Cystobacter fuscus: one gene and its partner. The protein of the gene in region 2 interacts with the protein of the main gene of each other region in a pairwise test. Links are inferred from orthologs where the notes say so. Each region holds a gene or a part of one and is shown on either strand. Other genes may lie near its edges. The genes, in order: topA and CYFUS_RS49225.

Region 1 (6,421 bases), 4.0 Mb from region 2 along the record:
TCGGCCCCCACCGCCCAGCGCTGACTCGCCCGCCTCCCCGCCTCCCCGCCTCCGTGGGCCCGTCCCGGCGTCCGTGTGGACATCGCACCCACGGAATCGCCCCCCGTGAGCCCTACTTCCAGGGACGTCCCGCTTGACCACTGGCGGTCAGGTGTTTATGTGTGCCGACCTCTTTCCGTCGGATCCATCTTCTATATAGGTGGCTCGGGGAAGGGGGTGGGGCATGGTGGACGTCACGGCGAACAGCTACACGGCGGAGCAACGCGCGCTCCTGGCGCTCTGGTCGGTTCCGGGTCTGGGTCCGAGGACCCTGGAGCGGCTGCGTGCCTTTGCCAGCTCCTTTGCCAGGGGAGGGCTCGCTTCCCTGGCCGCCTGCCCGGTGAGGGACTGGCTCGCCGAGGCGCCGCTGCCGCCTCCCGTTCGCCGCCGGCTCGCCGAGGTCTCCACGCTGGAGCCGCTCGCCACCCGGCTCCTGGAGCGCTGTGCCCGGGCGGAGATGGGCCTGGCCTTCCAGGGCGAGCCCGCCTACCCGGCGCGCCTGGCCGAAACGGACGATGCCCCTCCGCTTCTGTTCTACCGGGGACAGGTCGGCCCGCCCCGGCGCCGCGCCGCGTTGGTGGGCAGCCGCCATCCGGATCAGGGATTTCTTCCCTTCGCCCGGACGTTCGCGCGGCAGGTCGCGGAAGGCGGGGTGGGGGTGGTGTCGGGTGCCGCGGCGGGGGTGGACCGGGCGTGCCACTGGGGCGCGATGGATGCCGGGGGCGAGACGTGGGCCTTCCTCGGCTCGGCGCTGGACGAGCTGGATCCCGCCCAGGCCCGGCTGCTGCCGCACTTCCTGGCCCGCGGGGGGGTGTTCTTCAGCGAACTGCCCCCGGGCGTGCGGGCGAGCACGACGACGTTTCCCCGGCGCAACCGGCTCATTTCTGGCGCGTCGGATGCGGTGGTGGTTCTTCGGGCGGGGGTGGGTTCGGGCAGTCTCTACACGGCGGAGGCGGGCCGGGCGCAGGGCCGGGTGGTGCTCGCCCTGCCCGGAGACGTGCTGAACGAGGGGGCGGCGGGGTGCAATGCGTTGTTGCGTGATGGTCACGCCCGCGCGTGTCTGTCCGTTGAAGAAGTCTGGCGGGCCGTGGGGATCCTTCCCCACCGGCACGTGCCGCCAGCGGAGGGTTCTTCGTGGGAAGAACTCTCGGTGGAAGCGAGAGGGGCCTATCAGGTGTTGAACCGGGTTCCCAAGTCATTCGATGAGGTGTTGGCCGGCAGCCAGCTCTCCCCCGCGGCGCTCACCAGCGCCCTGGTGGAATTGGAGCTGTCGGGATTCGTGATCCAGCACCCCGGCAGGTTGTTCGAGAGGGTCTGAGGAAAAGCATGGCGACGCGCACGAAGAAGACAGCGACCGCGGGCGAGCAGGAGGTCGAGGAGACGGCGGCCCCCGAGAAGCCGACCAAGAAGCCAGCGGCGCGCAAGAAGAGCGCCGCCAAGAAGAAGACCACCGCGAAGAAGGCGTCCGCGAAGAAGGCGGCGGCCAAGCGCGGCAAGAAGGGCGAGCTGGCCACGGTGGAGGCCTCCGCCGAGGACGCCGACGGCGAGGCCGAGGCTCCCCGTCGCGGCAAGGGGCCGCACTACCTCGTGGTCGTCGAGTCGCCCGCCAAGGCGAAGACGATCAAGAAGTACCTGGGCTCGGGCTACACGGTGAAGGCGAGCGTGGGCCACATCCTCGACCTGCCCAAGAGCAAGATGGGCGTGGACCTGGAGCACGACTTCGAGCCCCAGTACGAGGTGATCAAAGGCAAGGAGAAGGTGCTCAGCGAGCTGAAGAAGGCCGCCCAGGGCGTGGACAAGGTCTTCCTCGCCACGGACCCGGATCGCGAGGGCGAGGCCATCGCCTGGCACATCAACCAGCAGCTCGGCCACCCGGATGCCTACCGGGTGATGTTCAACGAGATCACCAAGCCGGCCATCCAGGAGGCCATCGCCAACCCGCGCCAGCTCAGCCAGGAGAACTACGACTCCCAGCAGACGCGGCGCATCCTGGACCGGCTCGTGGGCTATCAGATCTCGCCCATCCTCTGGAAGAAGGTGCGCCGGGGCCTGTCCGCGGGCCGCGTGCAGTCCGTGGCCGTGCGCCTCATCTGCGAGCGCGAGAGCGAGATCAAGGCCTTCGTGCCCCAGGAGTACTGGACGCTGGACGCGCTCTTGCAGGGCCAGTCCGGGCCGCCGTCCTTCAAGGCGAAGCTGTCGCGCGTGGACGGCAAGAAGGTGGACCTGAAGGATCAGGCCACCACCCAGGGCCTCGTCGCCGAGGTGAAGGACGCTCCCTTCGCCGTGTCCAAGGTGGACAAGCGCGAGCGGCGCCGCAACGCCCCCGCGCCCTTCATCACCTCCAAGCTCCAGCAGGAGGCCGCCAACCGGCTGCACTTCACCGCCAAGAAGACCATGGCGCTCGCCCAGCGGCTGTACGAAGGCGTGCTGCTCGGCGAGGAGGGCCAGACGGCGCTCATCACGTACATGCGTACGGACTCCACCCGTCTGTCCGAGCAGGCCGTGACGGGGGTGCGCGACTTCATCCTCCAGACGTACGGCCCGGACTACCTGCCCGAGGAGCCCGTCGTCTACCGCACCAAGAAGGGCGCCCAGGACGCGCACGAGGCCATCCGTCCCACCTCGCTCGAGTACCCGCCCTCCAAGGTGAAGGCCGCCTTCGACGCGATGAACGACGACATGGCCGCGGACATGTTCCGCCTCTACGAGCTCATCTGGAACCGCTTCGTGGCGTGCCAGACGAAGCCGGCCGTGTATGACCAGACGAGCGCGGACATCACCTCGGGCCGGGCCACGTTCCGCGCCTCGGGCTCCACGCTGAAGTTCCCCGGCTACCTGGCCGTCTACGGCGCCGGGCTCACCCCCGAGGAGGAGGCCGCCCAGGAGAAGGCGCGCGCCGCGGGCGACGAGAGCGCCGACGACGCCACGGGCGAGCTGCCCGTGCTCAACGAGGGCGACAGCCTCGTGCTGCAGAAGCTCATCGACGAGCAGCACTTCACCCAGCCCCCTCCGCGCTTCTCCGAGGCCACCCTCGTCAAGGAGCTGGAGGAGCGGGGCATCGGCCGCCCCTCCACCTACGCCGCCATCCTCTCCACCATCCAGGACAAGAAGTACGCGGAGAAGATCGAGGGCCGCTTCCGCCCCACGGACCTGGGCCTCATCTGCAACGACCTCCTGGTCAAGCACTTCCCCCAGGAGCTGGACGTGACGTTCACGGCCAACATGGAGGAGAAGCTGGATCAGATCTCCGAGGGCGAGGCCAACTGGAAGGCCGTGCTCAAGGACTTCTACGCGCCCTTCAAGGAGACGCTCGAGAAGGCCGAGGCGGAGATGCGCGACGTCAAGCGCGAGGAGGTGAAGACCGACGTGGCGTGCGAGAAGTGCGGCAACGTCATGGTCATCAAGTGGGGGAAGATGGGCCACTTCCTCGCGTGCTCGAACTACCCCGAGTGCAAGAACACCAAGGACTTCAAGCGCGACGCGGAGGGGAAGATCGTCATCGTGGAGGAGGAGACCACGGACGAGATGTGCGAGAACTGCGGCAAGAACATGGTCGTCAAGCGCGGCCGGTTCGGCAAGTTCCTCGCGTGCTCGGGCTACCCGGACTGCAAGACGTCCAAGCCCATCTCCATCGGCGTGACGTGCCCGGACTGCAAGCAGGGCTACCTCACCGAGCGCCGCAGCCGCTTCGGGAAGATCTTCTTCGGGTGCAACCGCTACCCCGACTGCAAGTTCGCCGCGTGGGATCGGCCGCTGCCCGAGGCGTGCCCGCAGTGCCAGTCGCCCTACCTGGTGCAGAAGTTCTCCAAGCGTGACGGCCCCTTCGTGGCCTGCCCGAACAAGGAGTGCGACTACCGCCGGCAGATCACCGAGCCCGAGGCCATCCCCCCGGCGGCCAACGGGCCCGACGCGTCCTCGGCGGCCTGAGCCTCCGCCTCTCGCGAAACCAGGGCGCTCGGGCGGACCCGAGCGCCCGTCCCGCTAGAGGGTGGGCACCGACTGGGCGTGGCCCCCGCGCGTCTCCAGCTCGTGGCTCGTCGCGTCCTCCTCGCAGCGGATGGCGAAGGGCATCGCCTCCAGCCGCTCGAGGGTGATGTCCGCGCCGCAATCCACGCACTCGCCGAACACGCCCGTGTCCATGCGACGCAGCGCGGCATCGATGAGCATCACCTCGCGCCGCTGCGTCTCCATCAGGCTGGACAGGGTGTAGTCCGCCAGCTCGGTCTGGGCCTGCTCCTCGTACTCGGGATCCCGATCCGAGTCCTTGAGGGCGGACAGCTCGCGTTGGGCTCCCTCGCTCGTGTTCAGGATGGCGCGGCGGCGGCGCTGGAGGAGGTCCCGAATTCTCATGAGGTCATTGGCTCGCGTCATGGCCTGTCGCTCCATCGAAAGGGTGCACTGCCCTGGGTTCCTGCCTCGCGGTTTCGCGAGACGAACTCGGCAAAAGTAGGAGTCCCCAAAAGGTAGGGTAACTGCCGTCGGCTGTCCCACCTGGAGCCCCGGCCGGAGAGCGAGCAGGGAAACGGGCACTGCCGGTCGGTTGGCGCGCCTGTCCGAGCGGAAGGGAGGGACAGGGCGGAAGGGGCCTGCTAACAGAGGCCGGATGGCTCGGGGCGGCGAGGGCGGCGCCCGGGAGAGAGGCAGGAAGCGGGACGTGAAGCATCAGCGGGTGACGGTGATTGGCGGGGGCCTCGCGGGCAGCGAGTGCGCCTGGCAACTGGCGAAGCGCGGGGTACCGGTGACGCTGCGGGAGATGAAGCCGCAGCGGCGCTCGCCCGCGCACAAGACGGACACGTTCGCGGAGCTGGTGTGCTCCAACTCGTTGCGCTCGGACAACCCGGAGAGCGCCATCGGCCTGTTGCACGCGGAGCTGCGCGCGCTGTCCTCGGTGATTCTGGGCTGCGCGGACACGCACCGGGTGCCGGCCGGTGACGCGCTGGCGGTGGATCGGGACGCCTTCTCGGCGGCGGTGACGCGCTCGGTGCACGAGGCGCCCGGCGTGGAGGTGGTGGCCGGCGAGGTGGAGCAGCTGCCCGAGGGCGTGGTGGTGATCGCCACGGGGCCGCTCACCTCGGACGCGCTGACGAAGGAGCTCGAGCGCTACGTGGGGGAGAAGCTCTACTTCTACGACTCCATCGCGCCCATCGTCGCCGGGGACTCCATCGACATGGACATCGCCTTTCGCGCGAGCCGCTACGGCAAGGGCGGAGGGGACGACTACATCAACCTGCCGCTCACGGCCGAGGAGTACGCGCGCTTCATCGCCGAGGTGAAGGCGGGCCAGAAGCTGCAGCCGCACAGCTTCGAGGAACCCCGGTACTTCGAGGGGTGTCTGCCCATCGAGGTGATGGTGGAGCGGGGCGAGCAGACGCTGGCCTTCGGGCCGATGAAGCCGGTGGGGCTGGTGGATCCTCGCACGGGCAAGGAGTCCCACGCGGTGGTGCAGCTGCGCATGGAGGACAAGGCGGGCACGGCGTGGAACATGGTGGGCTTCCAGACGCGGCTCACGTGGGGTGAGCAGAAGCGCATCTTCACCTCCTGCATCCCGGGCCTGGCCAACGCCGAGTTCCTGCGCATGGGGCAGATCCACCGCAACACCTTCATCGACGCGCCGCGGCTGCTGGCGAGGGACTTGTCGCTCAAGGCCGAGTCGCGGCTGTTCTTCGCGGGGCAGATCACGGGGGTGGAGGGGTACGTGGAGTCGGCGGCGTGTGGCTACCTGGCGGCGCTGGCGGTGTACGCGCGGCTCACGGGGGGCGAGTTCGTCCCGCCGCCGGCCACCACGGCGCTGGGCGCGCTCTACCGGCACGTGACGGGCGAGGCGCACCCGGAGGACTACGACTATCAGCCCTCCAACATCATCTTCGGGCTGTTTCCGCCGCTGCCGGGACGGCACAAGAAGGCGGACAAGCGGGTGAAGTACGCGGAGCGGGCGCGGGCGGACCTGGCCACGTGGCTGCCGAGCGTGCCCCCCGCCGAGGCGCCCGGGAGGACGGTATGAACCGACGAGCGGTGTGCATGGGAGCGCTGGTGGTGCTCGCGCTGGTGGGGTGCAAGCGCGGCGGGGACGACAAGGCGGCCGGAGGAGGCCGGGCGGCCGGGAGCGCGGCGGTGGTGGGGGGCGCCGGGGTGCCGCTCGCCGTGGGGTCCGCGGAGGACCTCCGGGTGACGGAGGATGGGCGCTTCGCCTCGTACCTGACGAAGACGCGCAAGCCGACGGTGGAGGGCATTCCGCCGCAGATGCGCCTGGGCGAGCTGTACGTGGTGCCGGTGGAGGGCGGCGTGCCGCGCCGGCTGGGCGATGGGGTGACGAACGTGCCCGGCGGGCAGTTGTTCACCCCGGACTCCAAGCACGTGCTGTTCCTCACCGGGTACAACCTGG
Region 2 (6,150 bases):
ACTGGACGTCTGGAGTCGTCTGGCGTGGGGACACCCGAGCGGACAGGCGGCCAGGGGAAAGGCGCGTGTGTGCGTTGGGAGAGGGGCGTTCGCATCCTGTGCGCACGGGGGTCCGCGTGGCGCGGAGCCGGACAGGAGGAGGGGGCATGGGTCGCCAGGAATTGAGGGGCCAGGTCGCCATCGTGACGGGGGCGTCGAGCGGGGTGGGGTGGCAGGCGGCGGTCCGGCTGGGGGAGGCGGGGGTGCGGCTGTGCGTGACGGCGCGCTCGGAGGAGGCGCTCGCGCGGCTGTGCCAGGACATCCAGGCGAAGGGGGGCGAGTGCATCGCGGTGCCCGGGGACGTGACGGTGCAATCGGACGTGGAGCACGTGGTGCGCGAGTGCGTGGCGCACTATGGGCGGGTGGATCTGTTGGTGAACGATGCGGGAGTGCAGTCCTACGGCCTCTTCGACGAGCTGCCGTGGGAGCACATCACGCGGGTATTCGACGTGAATTGCTTTGGCTTCATGCGCTTTGCGCGGGCGGTGTTGCCGCACTTCCGGCACCAGGGCAGCGGCCACATCCTCAACGTCCAATCCATGCTGTCCAAGGGTGGGGCGCCGCTGTTGTCCACGTATTCGGCGAGCAAGCACGCGACGCTCGGCTGGGCCAAGTCGCTGAAACTGGAGCTGTCGGACACGGACATCCAGGTGTCCAACATCCTGGTGCCCTCGGTGTCGTCGAACATGTTCGCGCACGCGCCGACGATGTTCAGCCGGGCGCCCAAGCCGGTGCCACCCACGTATGACGTGGACGTGGTGGCGCGGGCGGTGGTGCGGGCCGCGAGGTCACCGGGCAGGACGCTCGTGCCCGTGTTCCTCCAGGGCTGGCTCATCCTGGTGATGGATACGATTGTGCCCTTCCTGGGGACTTTCATCCTCGGCCGCTGGGGCAAGCGCATGCAGATGCGCGAGCAGTCGGTGGCGCGCCTCGAGGGCAATCTCTTCCAGCCGATGCCCCGGGTGATGGGCCCCTATGGCCCGGTGCCAGCCACGCCGCGCTGGAAGCGCTTCTCGGCGACGGCGGCCATCGCGGCGCTCGCGGGGGGCGCGGTGCTGGGCGTGGCGAGGCTCGCGCGCGCGGCCCGTTAGGCTCGCACGGGAGGACGGGCATCCGAGGCGGTCAGGTGGTCTCGGTGTAAGGTGAGCCGTGTCCACCCGACCTGCTGGTCCGCGCCTGCCTGCCGCTCAGTTCCGTCCCTTGCTGTGCGGCTGGTTCCTCTTTGTCCTCTTTCTCCAATCCGCCTGCGCCACGGGCACTCCACGGGATCGCGTCCCCCCACCGGCTCCCAAGGTGGGTGAGGCCCTCAAGGCGGAGCCCGGCCTCGAGTCCGCTACCGTATACGCCGTGGACTTCCTGGAGCCTGGCCCTGTCTCCACCCGGCCGGTGCGCATTTCCAGGGCCGAGTTCCAGCGGGCTTTCCTGCGCCTGTCCCGGGACGTGCGGCTGAAGCACAAGACACCACGGCAGGCCGCACACGAACTGCTCAGCCTCTTGGATCCGTCACCAGACGCCCCCTGGGTGGCGGCGACGGGAGTCTGGAAGCTGGAGCAGTACCGAGGCGAGGGTTTCACCTTCATTCCCGAGCGCCAGGAGGGCCTGGTTGTCCTCACGCCCCAAGCTGAACAAGCCCTCAAGGAGAAGTACCTCCGGTGGTGTGAGCACCAGGGGGGCGGTGACTGCCTGGGCCTGCTGGACGACGACGCCTGGCTGCGCACCGATGACCGGCGCACCTTGGCCCTGGCGCTGGCTTTTGGCACCGTGTTTGATGAGACGCGCGCGGCCCTGGGGCGAGAGTTGCTCGACGCGCGGGCGATCGTCTCCATGGTCGTCTGGACGGTGGCCCTCTACTGCATGATGTGGGTGGTGCCCGAGCCGACGACCAAGGCACTGGCCGCCACCCTCACCGTCCTTCTCATGAGCTACCTGGGCCTCGAGACGGTGTACGGGCTGATGGATGGCTGGGCTCGTCTGGCCGACACGGCGCACCACGCCAGCACCTTCGAGGAACTGCGCGCGGCGGGAGAGGACTTCGGCCGAGTGCTGGGCGAGGACGCGGCACGGGCGATGATTCTGGCGGTAGCCACGCTGAGCGGGCACACGCTGGGGCAGGTGCTGCCGCGGGTGAAGTCGCTTCCGGGCTTCAACCTTGCGGGGAGACAGTGGAAGGCACAGGGGGGCGCTGCTGTCATGAGCCGGGTGGAGGCTGAAGAGACGGCACTCGTGACGGAGGGGGCGCTGGCCCACGCCATCGCGGCGGTGGAGACGGTGGCCACCTCACCGCAAGGCCCCATGGCCGTGGTGATGTTCAAGAAGGGGCTGGGTAGTGGGAAGGCGAAGGCTCCTGGGGGCCGCTTCGCGGAAACCGTCATTCGCCACCGGGGCGGCAACCGGCAGGTGGAACTCAGTGATGGGCAGCGTTGGCACCTGCCACGCGGCAAATCGGCCGCGGACATTCCCGCCCAGGACAAGGTGGGGGACATGCTCCAGGAGGCCGTCACCAGGGCCTCCAAGGAGTGGGGGCCCGATAGACTCTCGGACGCGGAGAAGGAGGCCATCAAAACTGCTCTGGACAAGGGCGAGTATTGGCTGGCGCGGCTGTTGGAGCGCGAGGCCCGGGGGCGCTACGTGCAAACGAAGGTGAAAGCGCAGTTCGAGCACCTCTACGACTTCAGCCTGAGTAAGGGCATCGACGTGGTTGACCCGGCAACGGGCACCCGATACGAGATTCTCTCCGGATCGGCGTCGAATCTGGCGCGGCATGGCAGGCGCATGGCGGGCGAGTTCTTCCGGATGCTCGCCTTTTGAAAGGGGCGGCGATGGATTCGCTCGGTAACGTCGTCTTCGAAGACCAGGAAATCGAAAACGAGCGGTTGGAACTGACGGACAAGAAGGCGAACTACATCCTCGGTCCCAAGCTGACGCTGAGAAACTGTACCCTGGTGCTGAAGGTGTCCGCTCGGCGCCTGAGCCTCAAGCAGCCCCGCTTCAGCGACTGCACCTTCGAGGTGAAGCAGGAGTTGAAGAATTTCCAGAGCTGGGTGGCCGCGTCCCTCAAGGGCTGCCGGTTCAAGGGGTGGCTGACAGGGTGCGACTTCGGCCTCTGGCCTGAGTACAGCAGCCTGCCGTGGTATCAGCACGGTTCCATCGAGGACTGCGACTTCACCGAGGCTTGGATGGATGGCTGCCGCATCATGGGGTGTGATCCCTCCACCCTACGCTTTCCCAAGTGGCCCTGCTTCACCTTCGTGGACCCCATCGGCCGTGCCTCCGAGTTGAGCAGCGTCAGATGGCCGGGCCGATTTGGGCGTGTCACCGTGGAGGAGCTTCACACCCAACCAGCTCCCACCAAATCGTTGACCTATCACGCTCCTTCGGTAGCCAAGCGGATGGAGACCACCCCGGAAGAACTCCGGGCCGTCATCGAGAAGTTCGACTGCATCATCTACTGACGGGGCTCGAGCACCTCGATGAGCACCTCGCCTAGGGTCAGGTCGAGCAGCGCCTTGCGGAAGGCTTCCAGCCGCGAGACGGGTAGCAGGAGCTGGTAGCCCACGGTGGCGGCGTACTCCTCGGACACCAGCTCCGCTTCGTGGGCGGGGAGCATGCGGCGCAACCCGTCCACGCTCGCGTATTCGATTTCGATGGCCAGACGTGCCTTGGGCACGCGCTCGAGGGTGGGAAGGCTCTCGAGTGCCTGTTGCACGCACCCGGTATAGGCGCGCACGAGCCCGCCCTTGCCCAGCAGCGTGCCTCCGAAATAGCGGGTGACGACGACGGCCACCTCGCCCACGCCGCCGTGGAGCAGGGCATTGAGCATGGGCCGGCCGGCGGTGCCGTGAGGCTCGCCATCGTCGCTCATGCCCACCTGGGCGGTGGAGCCGGGCGGACCCGCGACATAGGCCCAGCAGTTGTGGGTGGCGTCGGGGAATTCCTCGCGCACGCGGGCGATGAAGGCCCGGGCCTCCTCCACCGTGGGCGCCGGAGCGGCCGTGGTGAGGAAGCGGCTCTTCTGCAACTCCTGCTCGACCCGGTGGACGCGCGCGGGCACGAGGTAGCGTTTGGCTTCCATCCCCCGTCCACTCTACGGCCTCGGACGCTGGTTGCACGCTCCGGCGTGGAAATTCACCTTCCGTGTCTCCTTGCGCGCGCCCCGTCCGGTCGCTATTCAGCCGGGCATTCGTTCGGTTCACCCCATCCAGAAGTCTCTCTCCGCCGCTGGGAGCCCCCCGATGTCCACCCCCGCCGAAGCCTCCACCCTGTCGTCTCCTCCCTCCTCCTCGGCTCCCACCACCAGCAAGACCATGCTGTGGATCGGACGCGCCGTGTCGGGCCTGTCCGTGGCCTTGTTCCTGATGAGCGCCGTGATGAAGCTGTCCCAGAATCCGCAGGTGGTCCAAGGTTGGCAGGAGAAGCAGGGCTACCCACTGTCCACGCTGGTCCCCATCGGCGTCGTCGAGTTGCTCTGCGTGGTGCTCTACGCGGTGCCGCGCACCGCCGTGTTGGGTGCCCTGCTGCTCACGGCCTACCTCGGAGGGGCCGTCGCGACGCACGTGCGCATCTCGGACCCGTTCACCAGCCCCATCATCATTGGCGTGGTGGTGTGGGCGGGGCTCTACCTGCGCGACGCGCGGATCCGCGCGCTGGTGCCGCTGCGGCGCGACCCCTGAACCCTCACGTCCCGGTCGCGGAGAGCACGGCCTCGGTGACGAGGCCCTATCGTGCAAGGGTTCCCAGGCACTCAAGGTCAGGGGCCCTGGCCTCCCGGGCGTGTGAGGCCGCTTCCTTGCTGGAGGGGTGGGCACTCCCGTCCTCTGCATGGAGGACACGCGTCCGGGGGCATGCCCATCGTGTGGTCTTGAAGGCTGAACCCGACCCCTCGCGAGGAAGAGCCCATGCCGGAATATGACTTCGACCTGTTCACCATTGGAGGGGGCTCGGGAGGCGTGGCCGCGAGCCGCCGGGCGGGCGGGTACGGCGCCCGGGTCGCGCTGTGCGAGGACCAGGCGGTGGGCGGCACCTGCGTGCACCGCGGTTGTGTGCCCAAGAAGCTGCTCGTCTATGGCGCTCATTTCCGCGCGGAGTTCGAGGACGCGGTGGGCCATGGCTGGTCCGTCGCCGAGCCCGGCTTCGATTGGAAGAAACTCCAGGCGGGCAAGGACCGGGAACTCGAGCGATTGGATGGGGTGTACCGGCGGCTGCTGCACGAATCCGGCGTGCGGCTCATCGAGGGCCGGGGCCGGGTGGTGGATGCGCACACGGTGGAAGTGAACGGCCAGCGCTACACGGCCAGGTACATCCTGGTGGCCACGGGCTCGCATCCCTTCCTGCCCCAGCTTCCCGGCATCGAGCATGTCATCACCTCGGACGGGGCGCTGCGGCTGCCAGAGCTGCCGCGCCGGGTGGCCATCGTGGGTGGGGGCTACATCGGGGTGGAGTTCGCGGGCATCTTCAACGCATTGGGGTCGCGGGTGACGATGTTCCTGCGCGGCGGCACGGTGCTGCGCGGCTTCGATGACGACGTGCGCGCGGTGCTCGCCGAGGAGATGCGCAAGAAGGGGATTGGCTTGCGCACCGAGAGCCTGCTGCGAGGCATCGAGAAGCAGGCGGATGGGACGTTGAGTGTGCTCACGGGCCTGGAGACACTCGAGGTGGACACGGTGTTGTTCGCCACGGGGCGGGTGCCCAACACGAAGGGGCTCGGGTTGGAGGAGGTGGGGGTGGAGTTGAACGAGCGGGGCGCGGTGAAGGTGGATGAAGGGTCGCGCACCCGGGTGGAGAGCATCTACGCGGTGGGCGACGTGACGGACCGCATCAACCTCACACCGGTGGCGATCGCCGAGGGGCGCGCGGTGGCCGAGACGCTCTTCCATGACAATCCCACGCGGATGGACCACACGGGGGTGGCCTCGGCGGTGTTCAGCCAGCCGCCGGTGGGTACGGTGGGGTGCACCGAGCGCGAGGCGCGTGGGAAGTTCGGCGCGGTGGACGTGTATGTGTCCAGCTTCCGGCCCATGAAGCACGTGCTGAGCGGGCGTGACGAGCGGGTGATGCTCAAGGTCATCGTCGCGCGGGAGAGCGACCGGGTGCTGGGCATCCACATGGTGGGCG

The links.
Region 1: the proteins of CYFUS_RS49225 (region 2) and topA interact in binary tests that used the Escherichia coli proteins (3 or more experiments, as listed by UniProt). The link is inferred for Cystobacter fuscus from one-to-one orthologs.

The regions. Positions count from the first base shown.
Region 1 is NZ_CP022098.1:8,091,132-8,097,552, reverse strand. What follows is about bases 1,006-4,166. They hold topA (type I DNA topoisomerase), read left to right. Parts: upstream 1,006-1,365; coding sequence 1,366-3,966; downstream 3,967-4,166. Other genes in these bases: CYFUS_RS32635 (TraR/DksA family transcriptional regulator), read right to left, coding at 4,021-4,166; CYFUS_RS32645 (DNA-processing protein DprA), read left to right, coding at 1,006-1,357. In the rest of the region: CYFUS_RS32650 (LysM peptidoglycan-binding domain-containing protein), read left to right, coding at 1-24; more of CYFUS_RS32645, read left to right, coding at 224-1,005; more of CYFUS_RS32635, read right to left, coding at 4,167-4,410; methylenetetrahydrofolate--tRNA-(uracil(54)-C(5))-methyltransferase (FADH(2)-oxidizing) TrmFO, read left to right, coding at 4,643-6,040; CYFUS_RS32625 (gliding motility protein), read left to right, coding at 6,037-6,421. UniProt on the Escherichia coli protein: Releases the supercoiling and torsional tension of DNA, which is introduced during the DNA replication and transcription, by transiently cleaving and rejoining one strand of the DNA duplex.
Region 2 is NZ_CP022098.1:12,118,053-12,124,202, reverse strand. The notes cover bases 2,299-5,188. They hold CYFUS_RS49225 (YigZ family protein), read right to left. Parts: upstream 4,112-5,188; coding sequence 3,485-4,111; downstream 2,299-3,484. Other genes in these bases: gor (glutathione-disulfide reductase), read left to right, coding at 4,935-5,188; CYFUS_RS49220 (DoxX family protein), read left to right, coding at 4,272-4,709; CYFUS_RS49230 (hypothetical protein), read left to right, coding at 2,859-3,491; CYFUS_RS49235 (hypothetical protein), read left to right, coding at 2,299-2,847. Outside these bases: CYFUS_RS49240 (SDR family NAD(P)-dependent oxidoreductase), read left to right, coding at 147-1,130; more of CYFUS_RS49235, read left to right, coding at 1,189-2,298; more of gor, read left to right, coding at 5,189-6,150.